Regions from separate parts of the Lactococcus muris genome, predicted to be linked through region 1. Evidence: riboswitches for the same ligand, from Rfam matches in the RefSeq annotation. Region 1 holds a riboswitch; the other holds the start of a gene.
What was found. Region 1 has a riboswitch for lysine ahead of ACGHCK_RS08090 (amino acid permease). Riboswitches for the same ligand answer to the same signal wherever they lie in the genome.
Positions count from the first base shown of each region.

Region 2: it holds a riboswitch for lysine, as region 1 does, so the genes downstream of both, ACGHCK_RS05020 (ABC transporter permease subunit) here and ACGHCK_RS08090 (amino acid permease) in region 1, are expected to answer to the same signal.

Region 1 covers NZ_BAAFQO010000012.1:39,568-49,352, reverse strand. The annotation lists gene ACGHCK_RS08115 (metallophosphoesterase) at 1-31, opposite strand, end outside; gene rpsR (30S ribosomal protein S18) at 548-793, opposite strand; gene ACGHCK_RS08105 (single-stranded DNA-binding protein) at 929-1,420, opposite strand; gene rpsF (30S ribosomal protein S6) at 1,458-1,751, opposite strand; gene ACGHCK_RS08095 (hypothetical protein) at 2,136-2,348, opposite strand; lysine riboswitch at 2,540-2,727, shown strand; gene ACGHCK_RS08090 (amino acid permease) at 2,804-4,267, shown strand; gene ACGHCK_RS08085 (hypothetical protein) at 4,355-6,001, opposite strand; gene dnaX (DNA polymerase III subunit gamma/tau) at 6,247-7,911, opposite strand; gene ACGHCK_RS08075 (phosphotransferase) at 7,924-8,544, opposite strand; gene ACGHCK_RS08070 (GAF domain-containing protein) at 8,553-9,035, opposite strand; gene ACGHCK_RS08065 (DUF1761 domain-containing protein) at 9,348-9,785, opposite strand.
Region 2 covers NZ_BAAFQO010000006.1:74,813-84,597, forward strand. The annotation lists gene ACGHCK_RS05005 (YceD family protein) at 1-264, shown strand, start outside; gene ACGHCK_RS05010 (response regulator transcription factor) at 362-1,057, shown strand; gene ACGHCK_RS05015 (HAMP domain-containing histidine kinase) at 1,145-2,635, shown strand; lysine riboswitch at 2,778-2,945, shown strand; gene ACGHCK_RS05020 (ABC transporter permease subunit) at 3,152-4,723, shown strand; gene ACGHCK_RS05025 (amino acid ABC transporter ATP-binding protein) at 4,724-5,461, shown strand; gene murD (UDP-N-acetylmuramoyl-L-alanine--D-glutamate ligase) at 5,586-6,947, shown strand; gene murG (undecaprenyldiphospho-muramoylpentapeptide beta-N-acetylglucosaminyltransferase) at 6,949-8,049, shown strand; gene ACGHCK_RS05040 (cell division protein FtsQ/DivIB) at 8,042-9,076, shown strand; gene ACGHCK_RS05045 (amino acid ABC transporter ATP-binding protein) at 9,253-9,785, opposite strand, start outside.

The DNA.
Region 1 (9,785 bases):
AACTAAAAAGTAGAATTATAATCCATATCATTGCTTTTAATTTCTTAACTTCTCTTTTTTCCTAATCATTTGTAGGTCTGCGAGATTACGCGGAAACCTTGCTCTGGTTCAGTCATATATAACATTCTTCTAATGCCCAACCAATCATGTGCTTTTCAAACTCTCTTTTGTCTCACCTCTTCTTCAGCAGGGAAGACCGTTTTTTAAAGGAGCTACATCTTTGGCACACTGTATAAATCCTTCGCACTCTCATTCAATATTTTTTAGAAATGCTTCTGTATCAGATATTTATTTACTCATCCCAAGAGCTCAACTTGTAACTAAAGCTAATTTTTGCAATTCCTTTGGCAGCTTAACCATATAGCCGTCTTGCAAAAAGGCTTCTTTCATTTCTAGTATAACATAAAGTCAAACAAGACTGAGTGGAGTCACCCTTACATAAGTTTTGGAAGCGAGGAGCTTAACCGTTATAATATACGGGATGGTACTCAAAAAATCAAAGTTAGAGTACGAAAAAAGACACCCTCTGGTATCTTTTTTTATATCTTTAGTTTTCGTCAGAAGCTACGAATGGCAAAAGAGCCATAACACGTGCGCGTTTGATAGCTGTAACCACTTTACGTTGGTTTTTAGCTGAAGTACCAGTTACGCGACGTGGCAAGATTTTACCACGTTCTGAGATAAAACGTTTCAATAGTTCAGTGTCTTTGTAATCAACAACTTCGATTTTGTTAGCTGCGATAAAGTCAACTTTTTTACGGCGTTTGAAGCCACCACGTTTTTGAAAAGCCATAGTGTGTTTCTCCTTATATTATTATTTTATGATGTTTCACAGAAAAGTACTATCAGCGTTCTGTGAAACTAATAAGAGGCTTAGCAGCCCACTCGTGTTGGAAAGAAGAGCCTTAACTCCCTCTGCAACAGACTATTAAAATGGAAGATCATCATCAGAAATTTCCATCGGTGAGCCACCAAAAGGATCAGCATCACGACCAAAATCAGGTGTCGCAGTACTTGCTGTGCTCGTTCCAGCAAATGTACTGTTTTGCGGTTGTTGCTGTTGTGGTGCACTGTATGAACCACTTCCACCTTCACGCACGGCACGACTTTCAAGCATTTGGAAGTTATCCGCCAATACCTCAGTCACGTAAACACGTTGACCTTCTTTGTTCTCATAATTCCGCACTTGAATGCTACCTGTCACACCAATTAAGGCACCCTTTTTCGCCCAATTTGCCAAGTTCTCAGCAAATTGACGCCAGATGACACAGTTGATGAAATCAGCTTCACGTTCGCCTTGCGCATTTTTAAAACGGCGGTTAACAGCAAGCGTAAATGTAGCAACCGCAGTATTTTGCGGTGTGTAACGTAGTTCAGGGTCACGCACAAGGCGTCCAACCAAAACAACATTATTAATCATGATGTCTCTCCTTTAATTTTGTCCAGCTAAACCAGAATTAAGCTTCTACTTTAGTGATCATATGACGAAGAATATCGCCGTTAATCTTAGCAAGACGGTCAAATTCGCTCAAAGCCGCTGAATCAGTAGACGCTTCAAGAGTTACGATGTGGTAGATACCTTCACGGAAATCTTGAATTTCGTAAGCGAGTTTACGTGTTTCCCAGTCTTTAGACTCAAGATTCACAGCACCGTTGTCAGTCAAGATATTATCGAAACGTTCAACGAGAGCTTTCTTTGCTTCTTCTTCAATGTTCGGACGAATAATATAAAGAATTTCGTATTTTGTCATTGATTTTTCCTCCTTTTGGACTAATGACACAGGTTGGAGCCTGTGTAAGTTATGAGTTTTACTCACAAGTATATATTCTATCAGATTAGCAGTTTTTTTGCAAGCTGCCCCACTCCTATCACAGAAATTTCACGGCTTATTAAAAAACTATAATAACTATCTCGAAACACTGATTTAGAAGCACTTGTAGTGTACGCACATTTTTCTTAAAAAGAGCCGCTTCGAAGGTATTTTACTCTTTCAAGTGTAAAAGTTATTCAAGAAAAGGGGGAATTTCTCAGAGCTTGTGAAACTTCCGTGTCCCTTCTCGTAGAAATCTTAAAACGAAACCAAAAGAAAACAACCCTCTGCACATGCAGAAGATTTTTCACCTTTCTTTATTTATCAAGCTACAACATCGAGCACATTAGCTGGAATGTAGCGGTACTCACCTTCTTTCGACTGATAGTAGCCAAGTTTTTTCACAATAAAATGCAGTTTGCATTGGTTATCAAAGCGTTGGAATAAGTGTGTTACTTCTCCTTCTTGGCTGCGTGTTACGCGTACAATTTTTTCTCCTGCGTAAGTTGGAGATACATATTTTGGGGTAAATGCCATAACAAACCACCTCCCGATATAATTCAGATGAAAGCGTGCTCATCTACCTTCTATTATAACTCTTTTTAGTTTCTAAAACAAACACTTCGCATTATTTATAACCAACAAGCAAAGTTGCATAATTATACACTTTTTTCAGCTTTATCCTTGACAAGCCTCTCAAATTAATCTAAAATATTCATAAATACTTAATAAACGATAGAGGTCGCAGCCAATAATAAGTCGAACGGAGCTTGAGTAAGCTAGGATGTTTGACCCAGGAGCGGTTGCCGAAAGAAAAGTTAAACTCAATACCTTTTCTTGGTTTAACGAGAAATACTTGTTAAACTGTCGTAGTCTAGCTAGACTCTTAGTATAGACACGATGCGCTATTCGGATAAAAATCCTTTCTGACGTTTAGTGATCCCTCGGGATTGCTTTTTTGTATTAATATTCATAAATTTAGGAGAGAAGTAATGGATAATACTGCAAACAACGGACCCACGACAACCACACAAGTAAAACGGGGGCTCAAACATCGCCACTTAACCATGATTGCTTTAGGGGGAACTATCGGTACGGGGTTATTTGTTGCTTCAGGAGCCACAATATCTCAAGCTGGTCCTTTTGGCGCCCTTGTTGCTTATGGAGCTATAGGTCTCATGGTTTTCTTCTTGATGACTTCTCTCGGTGAAATGGCTTCTTACTTGCCACTATCTGGTTCCTTTGCTTCCTTTGCTGACCGTTATGTTGATGAGGCTTTCGGCTTTGCCATGGGCTGGAACTACTGGTTCAACTCAGCAATCACTGTGGCTGTTGAGGCTGCTACAGTCGGTGTAATTATGCAATTCTGGTTGCCACATGTCCCTACATGGATTTGGTCTACCATAGTTATTGGTCTTATCCTATTGGTCAACTTGATTTCTGCCAAGGCTTACGGTGAAGCAGAGTTTTGGATGGCTACGGTTAAAGTTGTTGCCGTTATTGCCTTTATCGTGATTGGTCTCGCAACAATTTTCGGGATTATGAGTTATAAACCCGATGTGGCACGTAACCTTTCTGCTGGAGGAAATCACGGGTTTGTTGGCGGTATCGGAGGAATGATTGCCGTCTTCATGATTGCAGGTTTCTCTTTCCAAGGTACCGAAATCGTTGGTATTGCAGCTGGTGAATCTGAAAATCCTGAAAAAAATGTACCTTCAGCAATCAAACAAGTTTTCTGGCGTATCCTCATTTTCTACTTCCTATCTATCTTTGTCGTTGGAGCTTTAGTCTATTATAAAGACCCTAGTCTTCTCCGTGCTGCTGCTCAAAACGACATTACCGTTTCTCCGTTTACTCTAGTGTGTGAGCGTGCTGGTTTAGCTGCTGCCGCTTCTGTTATGAATGCTGTCATTTTAACATCTGTTATTTCTTCTGCTAACTCTTGGCTCTACGCTGCTTCTCGTATGCTTTTCGGTATGGCTAAGGAAGGACATGCACCAAAGATTTTTGCAAAGACAAACACAAGCACTGGTGTTCCCATCTTTGCTATCCTAGCCACTGTAGCCATTGGTCTTTTAGCTTTCTTGACCAGTATCTTCGGAACAGAAATTTACTTCTACCTCGTAGCCGCCTCTGGTTTATCTGGCTTTCTGGCTTGGATTGGTATTGCGATTTGCCATTTTCGCTTCCGCCGTGCTTTTATTAAGCAAGGACATCATCTTTCTGAGTTGGGTTATCATGCCAAATGGTTCCCCATCGGCCCAATTATTGCCTTAATCCTCTCAATCATCATCGTTATCGGTCAAATCACCACTGTCACGATGAGCGTGCAAAACATTGTTACCACTTACTTGGCGCTGCCACTTTTCCTTGTTTTATATTTTTCTTATAAAATTGTTAAGAAGACGAAGCTCATCCCCCTTGAAGAAGTTGACCTGAGTCGCGATATTGATTAAAAACTCAGATAAAACCCTAAAAATCACTCAATACTTGGCTTATAAGGATGCCTTATTGAGTGATTTTTGTTTTGGAGTTTGACTGCTTTAGTTGGATTGATTGATAATTATAGCAGGGCGAATACCACGCACAGGGTGGGTAAATGATACATTATTACTAGCGAACAACTGTCCTGGTCTCTGGAAATTCACATGCCAAGCAAATCCGGGAGCCCCAGGTGTCCGTAACCACCACGAGTTACTGTTCGTCGCCGTACGTCCCAAGGAGTTAGGAAATGCTTGTCCAAGTCCAGATAGGCGTGTAACATCAGCTAAGGAAAGTGCAAACGCACGTGGACTACCACCTGCTCCTTGGACAATTGTTGTCACATCTGCCGCAACCTCACCTTCTAGATTATTGGGAATCCATCGCACACCACCATCAAATGTAACAACATCATCTGGAACACTTCCCGTTATGAAGTTATTAGCTACAGGCTGAACTCTGGCTCTCACTTCTGAATGAAGAGAGTCATACCAAGAATCCAGTTCCTCTTCTTGCTGTACAAATGAAATCTCGGTAATCACATTATTCCGGATAATCATATGGTTGCCAGAACCCATGTTTTCAAGGTAACGGTACTGCTCACCTGCCATGGTAAAGATACGGCCCGGACGCATGGTTGAGAAGTCAAAAGCATCTGGTGCACTGTCTTCGTTAGGCAATGGGTTCTGTCCGTCATCGTACATCACTCCGTTCTGGATACCTTGGAGAAGGTCTTCCAGCTCCGCATGGTGTTGCTCCCCGTCATTGAGGAACTCCTCATGCTGGTCAGGACTCACCAGTCCGCTCTCGACATGAATGCCATAGTAGTAAAAGCCGTTAAAGACCTTGTCCTCAATGGCAGCCGTCATCTCCGCTGCATCAAGCAGGTAAGAGGTGGCTTGTTCCCGGTCCAGTCGGTTGGCCCAGTAAGCCCATCCCGTGTTCGAGTCAACCACCCAGAAGTTGCCTATCTTGTCTTCGTTAGGCAGGTTACTCCACTGGTTCATGGTCATTGGGGCACGGTCTTGGGGAAGGTTTTGGGCTGTTTGGTTGGTCACTTCTTCCCCCGGCCAGATTGGACCACTGTTGTCAAAGTCTTCACCTGCTGACCAGTAGGCATCTGTTCCATCACCCGGGTGTGTTGCGCCATCTGTGACCGCATCTGTAGCACCGTTCCCTTCGATCCAGTCCCGCGCATGACCTGCCGCTGCTGTTCTCTGGTCGAGGTTGTCATGGTTGAAGGTGGGCATATACCATGGAGCATCTTGACCGGAACGTTCCCAACCAAAGATGAGGTTGGCATACTGGTCGAAAGCATTTGAAGCATTAGAGTTTTCACGGTCGGTGATGTCGTTTGCGCTGGGAATCCATGTGGTCCAATTTTCTACATCGTCACGACTGGTTCCTGCCACTAAGGGGGTGAAGTTGCTTTCATCACGTTGACGGGTTTCGAGGAACTCGGACAGGCGTATCCGTGCCATAATCGGCCGTTCGCCATAGTTTTCTACGAAGACGTCCTTGTTTTCGGTGTCTCGGTTGTAGTAGTCGTGGACACGGCCACCGACATTGATCTCCACTTCATTCAGCCGGTCATTGATGGCCCGCTGGTTGAAGGCTTGGAAGGCGAAGGCGCCGCCTACTGCGAGTAACAAGAGCGACAGAAGCACGAGGTTGCGCAGCCGCCGCTGGTTTTTCTTTTCTGGTGTCATAAACTCCTCCTTGACGTAACCTGTGGTTTAGATTTTTCATTACATTTGCATTTCTAATGTTACGTTTACTTTCTGAGTCTATAGTATAAAAAAAAAAAAAAGGTCAAATGAAATGAGTGTTTGATGAGAAAAGCGGAGGGGACCTCCATGTGGGGTAACTTCTGGCTTCCGTAACCAGTGTCCGAAAAGTAGACAAAAAAGCTCCAGTCTAGGCTAGAGCTTCTTGACCTCATGATACTATATTTCTAATCCTTAATCACTTTCACTTTTTCACCAAAAAATTCTTTCGCTTTACTGACAAGCAGTTCCTCTTCGTCTTCTTTAGAGCCTGTCTCGGCAACTATTTCAGTATTTTTCTCTCCTTTTTTTAGGTGCATCACATACTCTTGCCGGACAGACTGCCAATCTTGTTCCGCCAGAGCAATAATCTCCGGTGAAAAACCTAAGATGGAGGACATAAGATTTCCAAATGTTAACTGTAAATTTTCATTTTCAGCTACACGTTTAGCTAGATTTCCATGGGGGAAAGTCACAACGACAAAGTTGCTTGATGCTGCTACAGGCGCTGTGTTATTGATTAACGCACGCTCTGAAGGCTTTGTAAAACTTGAAACAATCTCTGGCCAAGCCCCGAAAACAGCTTGACGTGCTTCATTTGTTGCTTCTCTTAACGCTTTAAAAATCAAGTCTTGATTTACTTGATATTTTTCTGAACTCGTTTGCAGCTTCACTTGACGCTTGATTTGCACTTCTTGACTTATGGAAGATACAGAAGGCTTATTTTCAACTTCTGCCAACTTGGCCTTAAGCTCCCGAAGCTCTGCTTTTATAGCTTGAAGTTCCTGCGCCAAATCCTCTGAAACCGCCGCGTCTTCTGCAGGATGAGAAGCACCGGCATCCACTAAGCGCATCGTCATGACATCGGCAGCAATTTTGCTTTGCGTTGTTTCTTTGATAATCTTCAAGGACTCAATCGCTATATTGATCCATTGATAAATTCGCGCCCGAGGTATCTTGTTGTCTTCCTTCAAAAGCAGGTCACGGAAATAGGTTAGAAGATCTTCTGTGAAGCGCAACATATTTTTACCTTCAAGAAAAATCTTCTCTAAATCCGCCAGTGCTGAGGTCACATCCGAATCTGCCAGCGCAGAAACATAAGAAACCAGCGCTTCGTTGGCAATTGAACCTGTTACGAGTAGAGCATCTTTTTCTTCAAGTTTACCCTCTGAAAAACTCAACGCTTGATCAAGTAAACTCAAGGCATCACGCATCCCACCTTCCGCAGATTTAGCAATCACATCAAGGGCCGCCTCTTCAAAGTCAATCTTTTCATCAGATAAAACTTCCGCTAAATGCTGATGAATATCACTAGTCGTAATAGCTTTGAAAGCAAAGCGTTGCACACGACTAATAATCGTTGCTGGGATTTTTTGCAACTCGGTCGTTGCTAGAACAAAGACAACATTATCCGTTGGTTCTTCCAAAGTTTTCAGCAAAGCATTGAAGGCCCCTGTTGACAGCATGTGAACCTCGTCAATGATATAGACCTTGTAAGTCACGCGATTGGCTACATAAGTGGATTTGTCACGGATTTCTCGGATTTCATCGACACCGTTATTTGAAGCAGCATCGAGCTCAATAACATCTTCTAAATTTCCTTGGGTAATCGCTTGACAAATGTCACACTTGTTACAAGGCTCACCCTCTTTTTGATTGGGACAATTGATGGCTTTGGCAAAGATTTTTGCTGCTGAAGTTTTCCCAGTCCCTCTTGGACCGCTAAAAAGATAGGCATGAGAAATCTGGCCATTCATAATGGCATTTTTCAGTGTTGTCGCAACAACTTCTTGCCCAACCATTTCGTCAAATCTTTGACTACGATATTTTCTATATAAAGCTTGATAAGCCATTTTTCATTCCTTCTAGTAAAGATCTGGCTCTGCGCCAAGACCAAGTTCTTCATTGATACGGAAAAGAACATCACGCGCAAGGATAGACTGATCAATATCTGTTGAATTATAATTTTTCATGGCCTTGTAAACTGCCCAAACCCTTGCACGAATAACTGTTGCTTTATCAGCTTCAACGGCTGAGAAAAATATCTTTCTCTGTTTCTCATCAAAAATTTCCCAAGCGATTGTCAAGTCACTGGCGGGATCTCCCACAATCAAAACCTCTGTCTCAACCACACCAGAAAATTTATCCTTAGTCACCCAAACTGTTTCCAAATTCAGATTGCCATGTAACACCACTGGTGATTTTGTCCAAGGGTTCCTGCTTGCTTTCTCCCAATACATACGAAGGTCTTCCACCGGCACAACTCTCTTCATCTGGTCTAGCAGGGTAAAAAATTCTGCTTCAATAACCGGCAGCATTAGCTCTGCACTCTGTGCTCCAGTCGCCTCCAACTTGTGCAATTGATAAATAAAGTTTCCCAAATCTTGAGCAAATGCCTTGGGCTCCGCCAAACGGTTAAAACCCACTGGCGTCCCTTCCTTATCTTTAAACCTATCTCTGATAAATTGATTTACTGTTTCTTTCATCTTTTCCCTCACTCAAAAAATCTCCAGTCCGTCCTATCTGATAAAATCTGACAGAATTCTTCAAGATACTTCTGATCAATATCGTCATAAAACGATAGCTCAGCGGCATCCAAATCTAAAACACCTTTGAGTTCCCCATCTTTGACAAGAGGCACGACAATTTCAGACATTGCACGACTGTCACAGGAGATATAGTTTTTATGTTCCTTAACATTGTCAACGATTAAGGTTTGACGTTTAGCAGCAGCCTCCCCACACACGCCTGCTCCCAACTTGATTTCCACACAAGAAACACCACCTTGAAAAGGGCCTAAAATCAACTGTTCACCATTATAGAGATAAAATCCCACAAACACTTGTTGAGGCAAAAAGCTATTCAAGAGGGCTGCGGCATTAGACAAGTTAGACAATGTATAGTTCTGTGCCGAAAGAAGTCCTTTCAACTGATTATTCAGGAGCTCATATCCTTCAACTTTTTCTTTTTTATTCATTGCTTCATCAAACTTCCTTTAATCAAGCCATTTCTGGCTCTGTTTTTTTACAAAAGGACCAGAAAAGGACAAACGTTTTAGCATTAAGCCCTTTACAATCTCTGATTAAATTATATCAAAAAAGCGCCTTCTATTAAAACATGGAGAAGCAAAAAAGCAGATTGCTCTGCTTTTAGAGTGTGGACAAGTAAGCCTACTTTCCTCCCTTTGAGTTTTAGAGTTAAATTTTTCTACTCCAAAGAAAACTCAAAATGGATTTTTTATTTTTTGAAGCTTTTCGCTAAGTTCAAAGCAGCTTCCCCTGCTTTACTTCTAACCTAATAAGCCAATAACAAGCCCCATCACAAGCAGACCAATCAATCCGTTCACAAGATGAAGACCAATCAGTTTTTTACTTTGCCCACTGTAAGCTGCCAAGACGAATTGCCCAACACCATAAAAAGCCAACCAGTTGAGAAAAGCCATCATAAGTGCCGCCACCAGTGGACTGACACCAAACGTGCTTCCAATACCTGCCGAAGCTGTTTTTACTGCATGTGAAAGTCCAATTGCCATGAAGACTCCCACAAGAATCGTCCCACCAAATGTAAAAAGCATATCTGCAGCAGACATTTTTTGTTTTTCCATTTTTTCCGCCATACCGGACTCTTTAGCCCAAAAACGCCCCCAGACATGCATAGGATTATACAATAAACTTTCGACCATAACCCATGCTAAAGTTCCAGCAAAAATACCTAACCAATTAAACAT
Region 2 (9,785 bases), on a different contig from region 1:
GATTTACTAGATGATGACATGATCTTTACATTGGACGAAGACTGGATCAGTTTATCAGAGTCTGTAGCAGATAATATTCTTTTAGAAATCCCGTTGCAGATTCTGTCTGAGGATGAGAGGGAGGACGGGAAACTACCGTCAGGGAAAAACTGGACAGTCTTGTCTGAAGCGGATTACCAGAAACAAAAGGAAGAAGAAGCGGATAAGGAAAATAAATCTCCTTTTGCAGATTTGGCGGGTCTTTTCTCGGAAGAAAAGAATTAAGAAAAATCTCATAAAACACTTGCAACAAAATTACAATTGTATTATAATTTTGTTATAGAGGAAATAAAATTAAAAAAGATATAAATGAGGCTAAACTATGAATTCATCTAAACGTATTTTGATTATCGAAGACGATAAAAACATTGCGAGATTTGTTTCACTTGAACTTGAGCATGAAGGCTATCAAACTGCTGTTCAAGACAATGGTCGCAAAGGACTTGAAGAAGCAATGTCAAAAGATTATGACTTGATTTTGCTTGACCTAATGCTGCCAGAACTTGATGGTTTTGAGGTAGCACGTCGCTTGCGCCGTGAAAAAGATACGCATATTATCATGATGACTGCGCGTGACTCAACAATGGACCGTGTCGCAGGTCTTGATATTGGAGCTGATGACTATATCACAAAACCATTTGCTATTGAAGAACTTTTAGCACGTGTGCGTTCACTCTTCCGCCGTGAAGACCATATCCAAGCTGCAGATAAAGCAGACAACACTTCATTCCGCGACTTGGTCATTGACAAAACCAACCGCACTGTTCACCGTGGTAAAAAAGTTATTGACCTTACCCGCCGTGAGTACGACTTGCTTTTGACACTCATGCAAAATGTTGGAGATGTCGTAACACGTGAATATTTGGTTTCAGAAGTCTGGGGTTATGATGAAGGCACTGAAACAAATGTCGTTGACGTCTACATTCGTTACTTGCGTAACAAAATTGATGTGGAAGGACGTGAAAGCTATATCCAAACTGTCCGTGGTATGGGCTACGTCATGCGCGACCGTAAATAACATAGCGAATAAATAAGAAAATTTCTAGTGGCTTTGTCACTAGATTTGTTCCTTTTATGTCATCTAAAAGAAATAGAAAAATGCGACATGATAAAATTTTTTGATGCGAAAAGAGAGAAAACAGAAAGTCTTCCAGAGCGAAAGCGCAGTATCATGCTGCGCTGGGCTTTTGCAAATACAATTTTCTGTTTCATCACTTTCACTATTTTTACAGTACTGATTTATCAACTCACAATAACCACTTTTATTAATGCTGAAAAAGGTGACATGCTGCAAGCCTTGGATAACGTGGAGCAGCGTTTGGCACGCTCTGAAAATGAGCTTACAGAGGAAAACCTCTTTGATTACTTGGGTTATGGACAAGACTATACCGCTTCAAAGCAGTGGCGAGAAAATGAACTTGAAACTTTAGGGAGCATGATTGGTTCGCGAAAGTCTTTTTACGTCTTTGATGTGAATGAACAACTCATCTACTCTACACGGGCCTATAATTTTCCTTTGAGAAAAGATGTGGGAGATTCGAGTGTTGCTATACGCACATTTGGTGATTATTCTGGCTATTTAGCTGAACGACCTGTATTTTCGAGCAAGACAGGGGAATTGATCGGTTATGTTCAGGCCTTCTACGATATGAGTTATTATTACAGCGTACGTACGAAACTTCTTATTGCTCTTATTATTTTGGAAATTATCGCCCTCTTTATCGCTCAGTTTGTGGGTTATTTCATGGCCAGTCGTTACATCAAACCGCTCGAACGCTTACACGATGCTATTACGACCAGAGCAAACAATTTAAGCATGGATTTCAAACCTGTTCTTATTCAAACGGGGGATGAGATTGAAGAGCTGGCTACGGTATATAATGACATGATGATAAAACTCAACGATTATGTGGATCAGCAGAAGCGTTTCGTTTCTGACGTGAGTCATGAGTTAAGAACGCCTCTGGCAGTACTTGACGGACATTTGAACCTGTTGAATCGTTGGGGGAAAAATGATCCTGAGGTACTTGACGAATCACTGATTGCGAGTATTGAAGAAGTAAAAACAATGCGGACAATGCTTGAAGAGATGCTCGCCTTAGCTCGTTTGGAGAGCATTGATTTTCAAGATGAGGACTTAATCTGTGACCCAACGGAAGTTTCGAATTTTCTGATGAAAAACTTTTTACTTATTCATCCCGACTTAAAAATGTCTGTGAAAAACGATTTAAGTCCGGACAGTTTGGCCCATATTTATCCTAATCACTATGAGCAAGGTTTGAAAATTCTGATCGATAATGCGATAAAATATTCGCCAAAAGATCGCCAAGAAGTCAATCTTCATCTTGCAGAAGACGAAGATTATATTATTACGACTGTTGAAGACAGGGGTTATGGAATCAGTGAAGATGACCTGAAACATGTTTTCGAGCGTTTCTTCCGTGCAGATAAAGCCCGAAATCGTGATATAGGTGGTACAGGTCTTGGACTATCTATTATTAATCGCCTTGTGGAAAACTATGAGGGAGAGATTAGTGTTACCTCTGTTTTGGGTGAAGGTTCTAAATTCACGCTGAAAATTCCAAAAATTAAATAAACATAAAAGTCTGTAGATGCCTTAAAGAAGCTGTCGACAGACTTTTTAATTTCCTTATAATTAATTTGACTTGTTTGATGATTCGAGTAAATTGTTGACATTCATCTGAAAAAAGGTTAAGATTTAGAGTACAAAATACAAATAAAATGATAGAGGTCGCAATGAATAGGAAGTTTTACTGAGCTGGACAAGCGTTGAAGTAAAATGGAGGAGACATTGCCGAAATGAATCTACTCGTCCAAGTAGATTTGTTGGGGCAGCAAGGGATACTTGCTGAACTGTCGCAGTTTTGCGGAGTGCTATTCGTTATTGATAAATGCGTCATATTCAACGTTTAGCAACCTCCTTATGTGAAGGTTGCTTTTTATGTTTATTACTACTGTCATCGTATATTCGAATACAATGATAGGGGCATTTCTAGGTTAATTTCCCGCATGTCTCATTGGGAGAAGGCAAAGCGCCTATCCGTGATCTTTACATTATATTGATTTTGTAAAATATGAAAGAGAGAGTGTTATGAAAAGGAAAAACCTATTATTAATTGCCTTGACGTTGTTTACGGTATTATTTATTGGAAACTCAAAGGTTAGTGCAGAGGAGTTCCGTGTGGGGATGGAGGCAGCATATGCCCCCTTTAACTGGACACAGTATGACCAAAGCAACGGTGCAGTTCCTATCGAGGGTGTAGATGGACAATGGGCCAACGGCTATGATGTACAAGTTGCGAAAAAAATTGCGGATAAATTGAATAAAGAGCTGGTCATTGTAAAGTCCAGCTGGGATGGCTTACTTCCCGCTCTTAAGTCAGGAAAAATTGATGCCATTATCGCAGGGATGTCTCCTACAGCAGAGCGTAAAGAACAGATTGACTTCTCAGAGCCTTACTATACGTCGAATCTTGTTATGATGGTAAAAAGTGGCGGAGCGTTTGCCCAAGCTTCAAGTTTGGCTGATTTCTCAGGAGCAAAAATTACCGCTCAGCTCGGAACTTTCCACTACAACATGATTGATCAGATCGAGAATGTAAATAAACAAACAGCCATGAAGGACTTTTCAAGCATGCGAGTTGCCTTGCAGAGTGGGGCCATTGATGGTTATGTTGCAGAGCGACCTGAGGGGATTACGGCAGAAAAAGCAAATCCTGACTTTAAAATGATTGAATTTGGGGAAGGTCAAGGTTTCGTAACGAACTCAGAGGATACGACAGTAGCGGTTGGTGTCCGTAAAAATGACCCTAATTTAGCAGCAATCAATAGCTTTTTAACAGGTTTCTCAGTGCAGGATCAAAAAGAGCTGATGGATGAGATGATTGCTGCGCAGCCAGAAGCAAAAACACAAGGAACTTGGTATGACCAGATTATTGGCATTGTGAAAGACAATGGGAAACAGTTCCTTAATGGTACAGGGATGACATTGTTTATCTCACTTATCAGTACGATTATTGGTACCATTTTAGGGCTTCTTATTGGTGTATACCGTACAATTCCTGAAATCAGTAATAAGTTTTTAGCTTTCTTATATAAAGTGTTTGGCTGGATTATCTCAGCATATATCGAGATTTTCCGTGGGACACCGATGATTGTTCAAGCAATGGTCCTTTATTATGGCTCTGCTCTGGCATTTGGAATTAGCTTGGACCGTACTGTGGCAGCTTTGATTATTGTATCGATTAACACAGGGGCTTATATGTCAGAAATTGTTCGTGGAGGAATCTTCTCTGTAGATAAAGGACAATTTGAAGCAGCACAGGCTCTTGGAATGACACACGGGCAAACAATGCGTAAAGTTGTCTTGCCACAGGTTTTACGAAATATCCTTCCTGCAACAGGTAATGAGTTTGTGATTAACATTAAAGACACATCCGTCTTGTCTGTGATTTCAGTAACGGAACTCTTTTTCCAAGGGACTACAGTGGCACAGCAAAACTTTATGTATTTCCAAACGTTTGCTGTGATTTGCGCAATTTATTTTGTTCTTACTTTCACAGTAACACGTATTCTCCGTTTTATAGAAAGAAAAATGGATGGGCCAGATGCTTATGTTCCAATCCAAAACCAGATGCAAGTCCAAGAATTGGGGGAGGCCTAAATGACAGCTATTTTAGAAATCAATCACTTAAAAAAATCATTCGGAGACAATGAAGTCTTAAAAGACATCCATTTGACCGTTAATACAGGCGAAGTTATTTCTATCATTGGTTCATCAGGAAGTGGTAAGTCAACCCTGCTTCGCTCAATTAATTTACTAGAAAAGCCTAGCGGTGGTGAAATCATTTATAAGGGAGAAAATGTTCTCGAAAAAGGCTTTGACATTCCTCAGTATCGTACACATTTGGGCATGGTTTTCCAAAGCTTTAACCTCTTTAACAACATGAATGTTATTGAAAATGTTATGGCTGGGCAGGTCACTGTATTGAAAAAAAGCCAAGAGGAAGCAAGAAAGATTGCTTTGGAAAATCTAGAAAAAGTGGGGATGGCTAGATTTGCGAATGCTAAACCTGCACAACTCTCAGGTGGACAAAAGCAACGTGTTGCTATCGCACGTGCGATTTCAATGAATCCTGATGTCATTCTTTTTGATGAACCGACATCAGCTCTAGACCCTGAAATGGTTGGCGAAGTTTTGCAAACCATGCAAGGTTTAGCTGAAACAGGTCTTACCATGGTTATCGTCACCCATGAGATGGAGTTTGCGCGTGATGTGAGTGATCGTGTAATCTTCATGGATAAGGGAGTCATTGCTGAAGAAGGCAGTCCTGAAGAAATCTTTGGTTCGCCAAAAGAAGAACGCACAAAAGCTTTCCTCTCACGTTTCCTACGTACTTGAACAAAAAGCAGAAAAGCAAAAATGCTTTCTGCTTTTTTTTATTGTCACCAGTGTAATGTAAACTCTATATTGAAAAAATGGGCAAATAGCGGTAAAATAGAGGGACGTAGAAAGAATAGGGACAATGAAAAAAATCACAACTTTTGAACAAAAAAAAGTGCTTATCCTTGGATTGGCAAGGTCTGGAGAAGCTGCTGCACGCTTGCTTTATTCATTGGGAGCTTTAGTTACTGTAAATGATGGAAAAGCTTTTGATGAAAATCCAGCAGCCAAAGCCTTGCTGAAAGAAGGCATCCAAGTCATTTGTGGGAATCATCCTCTTGAACTTTTGGACGAAGGTTTTGCTTATATGGTAAAAAACCCAGGCATTCGCTACGATAATCCAATGGTTAAACGAGCTTTAGCTAAAAAAATTCCTGTCCTAACAGAAGTTGAGCTGGCTTACCTCGTCTCTGAGGCTCCCATTATCGGTATTACAGGTACAAATGGAAAAACAACGACAACGACACTCATCGCGGAGATTTTAAATGCTGATGGTCGGTCAGCAAAATTAGCAGGAAACATTGGCTTCCCTGCTTCGGAAGTGGCTGCTACAGCTACTGAAAAAGATACTCTTGTCATGGAGCTTTCAAGTTTCCAACTCATGGGGACTATTGACTTTAAGCCAAAGATTGCTCTGATTACAAATATCTTCTCGTCACATTTAGATTATCATGGTTCGCAGGAAGCCTATGAAGCAGCCAAATGGCGCATTCAAGAAAACTTGACTGCTGATGAATACTTGGTGCTTAACTTTAATCAAGAGAAGTGCCGTGCTTTAGCAGCGCATACTGCAGCTCAAGTCGTAGCTTTTGCTACTGAACAGCAAGTCGATGGTGCCTATTCTTTAGAAGGCAAACTGTATTTTCGGGATGAATTTATTATGGAAACCGCAGCACTGGCCTTACCAGGAGAACATAATCTAGAAAATGCTCTAGCAGCAATAGCTGTTGCAAAACTGTCAGGTGTTGAAAATCAAGCCATTATTAGAGTATTAACAAGCTTTTCTGGTGTCAAGCACCGCTTGCAATACTTGGGCGAAATTTCTGGACGGAAAGTTTATAATGACAGTAAGGCTACAAACATCTTGGCAACAAAAAGAGCACTCTCTGGTTTTGAGAACAGTAAGCTGTGGCTTTTAGCAGGCGGACTAGATAGGGGAAATGACTTTGATGAGTTGCTGTCTGCTGTTTCTGGCCTTAAAGGAATGGCTGTGTTTGGAGAAACTGCTCCCAAACTTCAAAAGCTTGCGGATCAGTTACACATCCCGACAGTCCCCAGTGAAAATGTTGCCACGGCACTTAAAGAAGTTTTTGAAAAGTCAACAGCCGGTGACACGATTTTGCTTAGTCCTGCTAGTGCCAGCTGGGATCAATACAAGACCTTTGAAGAACGTGGCGACATGTTTATCAAAGCCTTTGAAGAATTGAAAGGTGAACTGAAATAAGATGAGAATTATTGTAACTGGAGGCGGTACAGGCGGGCATATCTATCCAGCTTTGGCTTTCATCAATCATCTAAAAACGATTGAGCCAGAATCCGATGTCCTCTATGTTGGGACAGAACGGGGATTAGAAAGCAAAATTGTACCTGCGGCTGGCATCGACTTTAAAACAGTAGATATACAAGGTTTCCGCCGTAGCTTTTCCTTTAGCAACTTTAAGACCCTTTATAAATTTTTGAAGTCCACCTCAGACGCTAAGAAGATTATTAAAGACTTTGAACCAGATGTGGTGATTGGTACAGGAGGATATGTCGCAGGTCCTGTTCTTTATGCAGCAGCCAAGCTTAAGATTCCAACACTTGTGCATGAACAAAATTCTATTCCAGGAATAACAAATAAGTTTTTAAGCAAGTATGTGGATAAGGTTGCTGTGGCATTTGAAGCGGCAAAACCCTACTTTCCGAGGGAAAAAACAGTTTTTACTGGTAATCCTCGTGCGCAAGAAGTTGCCAGTTTAGAAGCAACAGATATTTTGGAAACAGAGTATGAGCTCAAAAAGGATAAAAAAACAGTGGTGATTTTTGGAGGTTCATGTGGTGCACAAACCATCAATGAAGCTGTGAAAGCCGCCCTTCCTAAGTTTGCAGAAAAAGATTATCAGCTTGTGTACGCTTCAGGACAGATTTACTACGATGAAGATTATGCAGAATTTGCTAAATATAAGGAAAGTGCAAATATTGCGATTCGTCCTTACATTTCAAACATGCTTGAAGTGCTGGCGTCATCAGATTTAATTTTATGCCGTGCAGGAGCAACGACGATTGCGGAAATTACAGCACTTGGTCTTCCAACCATCTTTGTGCCGAGTCCAAATGTAACGGCAGACCATCAAACGAAAAATGCTCAGGCACTTGTTGACATTGGGGCTGCCAAGATGATCAGAGATGCAGAGCTTACGGCTGAAAAAATGCTGGAAAGCATTTCGGAAATATTTTCTGATGAAAGTCTCTATCAAGCCATGTCGGAAGCCAGTAAAAAAGCAGGAGTTCCTGATGCAAGCGACCGACTTTATCAACTTGTGAAAGAAATTAAAAATAATGAGTGAAGAAAACCTTACGCCTTGGCAAAAGAAACATCTGGAATATCAGCGCCGTAAGGCTGCTGAAAATCAAGAGAAGTCTGAGGAGCCTAAAAAACGGAAGTTTTTGAAGAATAAAGAAGACGATACGGCTAAAAATCAAGAAGATATAGGTCAAGATTCAGAGAGCCAGTATATTGAAGACGGGGAAGAATCAGTAATGACTCACTCAGAAGAGTTTTCTGAGATCGCTGAAGAGGAAGAAACGAAACCCTCTTACTTTGAAGGCAGCTTTGAAGTCTTTAAAAAAATGTGGCCCTTGCTATTAGTGGCTGTCTTACTTTTCATTGTTTCTGTTTATGCTGTATCACCGATAAGTAAGATTGGTAAGTTTACTGTGTCTGGAAATCAGCACGAATCTTTTGAAGCAATAGTAGAAGCCTCGAATTTAAAACCAAGAGATAGAATTTACGGTGTGATTAGAAATCGACGAGGGATTGAGAACAGTATTGTCCAAAAATTCCCACGTGTGAAAGCAGTAGAGATACAAGTTACTTTTCCTAATCATGTTGAAGCTAAGGTCACTGAGTTTCAGACAGTGGCTTATGTTGAACAGAAAGGAAAGAACTATCAAGTTTTAGAAAGTGGCTATATTCTGAGAGATGAAGAGATTCCAGGGGATAAACTTTCAAACCATCCTTTACTTAAAAGTTTTTCAGATCAAGAGGTAGAAAAATTTGTTACCGCTTATATGAAATTGAAACCTGAAATTCGCAGCCTTATTACTACGGTAAGCAAAGCACCGACTAAAGCAACAAGTGATTTCCTTGCCTTAGAGATGTCTGACGGCAACCAGGTACGTGTTTCCTTGAGCCAAATAGCAGAAAATATGCCTTACTATCCAAGCGTTGCTAGTCAGCTTACCCCTCCCCAAGTGATTGATATGGAGGCTGGGATATACGCGAAATCTAAGGAAGAGTATCTCAATGATTTGAAAAATCCTGAGGGTGAGAAAAAGGACTCAGAAGATACTGCTGAAACGACAACTCAATAGTCTGGAGCAAAAATAGAAAAGATTGATTTCAGGCAAAGCCGAAAAAAGCTTAACCACAGCATTCATATGCACGTGATTAAGCTTTTTTGTTTTTAAGTCATTTGGTTCAATCTTTTTATAGTATCTTAAAGTAAAAGAAAAACGGTTTTCTTTTAAAACGAAAACCGTTTTTACTTTTAAGCGTTCAAGACTTTTGACAAGAAGTCTTGTAAACGTGGGTGCTGTGGATTGTCAAAGATGTCTTCTGGCTTACCGTCTTCAAGGATAACACCAGAATCTGTGAACATGACACGGTTGGCAACTTTGCGTGCAAATCCCATTTCATGTGTCACAATAAGCATTGTCATACCATCGTCAGCGATACGGCGCATGAGGTCAAGAACATCACCAACCATTTCAGGGTCCAAGGCGGAAGTTGGCTCATCAAAGAGCATAACATCAGGATCCATAGCCAAGGCACGAGCGATAGCAACACGCTGTTTTTGCCCACCTGAGAGCATCTCAGGCATGGTATCTTTCTTCTCTTCTAGCCCAACCGCTTCAAGCAAATGAAGTGCTTTTTCTTTGGCCTCTTCTTTTGTTAGTTTCTTAAGCTCAACAGGCGCATACATGATATTTTCCAAAACAGTCATGTTAGGGAAAAGGTTGAAATGCTGGAAAACCATTCCGACATGTTGGCGAACCAAGTTGATATCTGTGTTTTTATCCG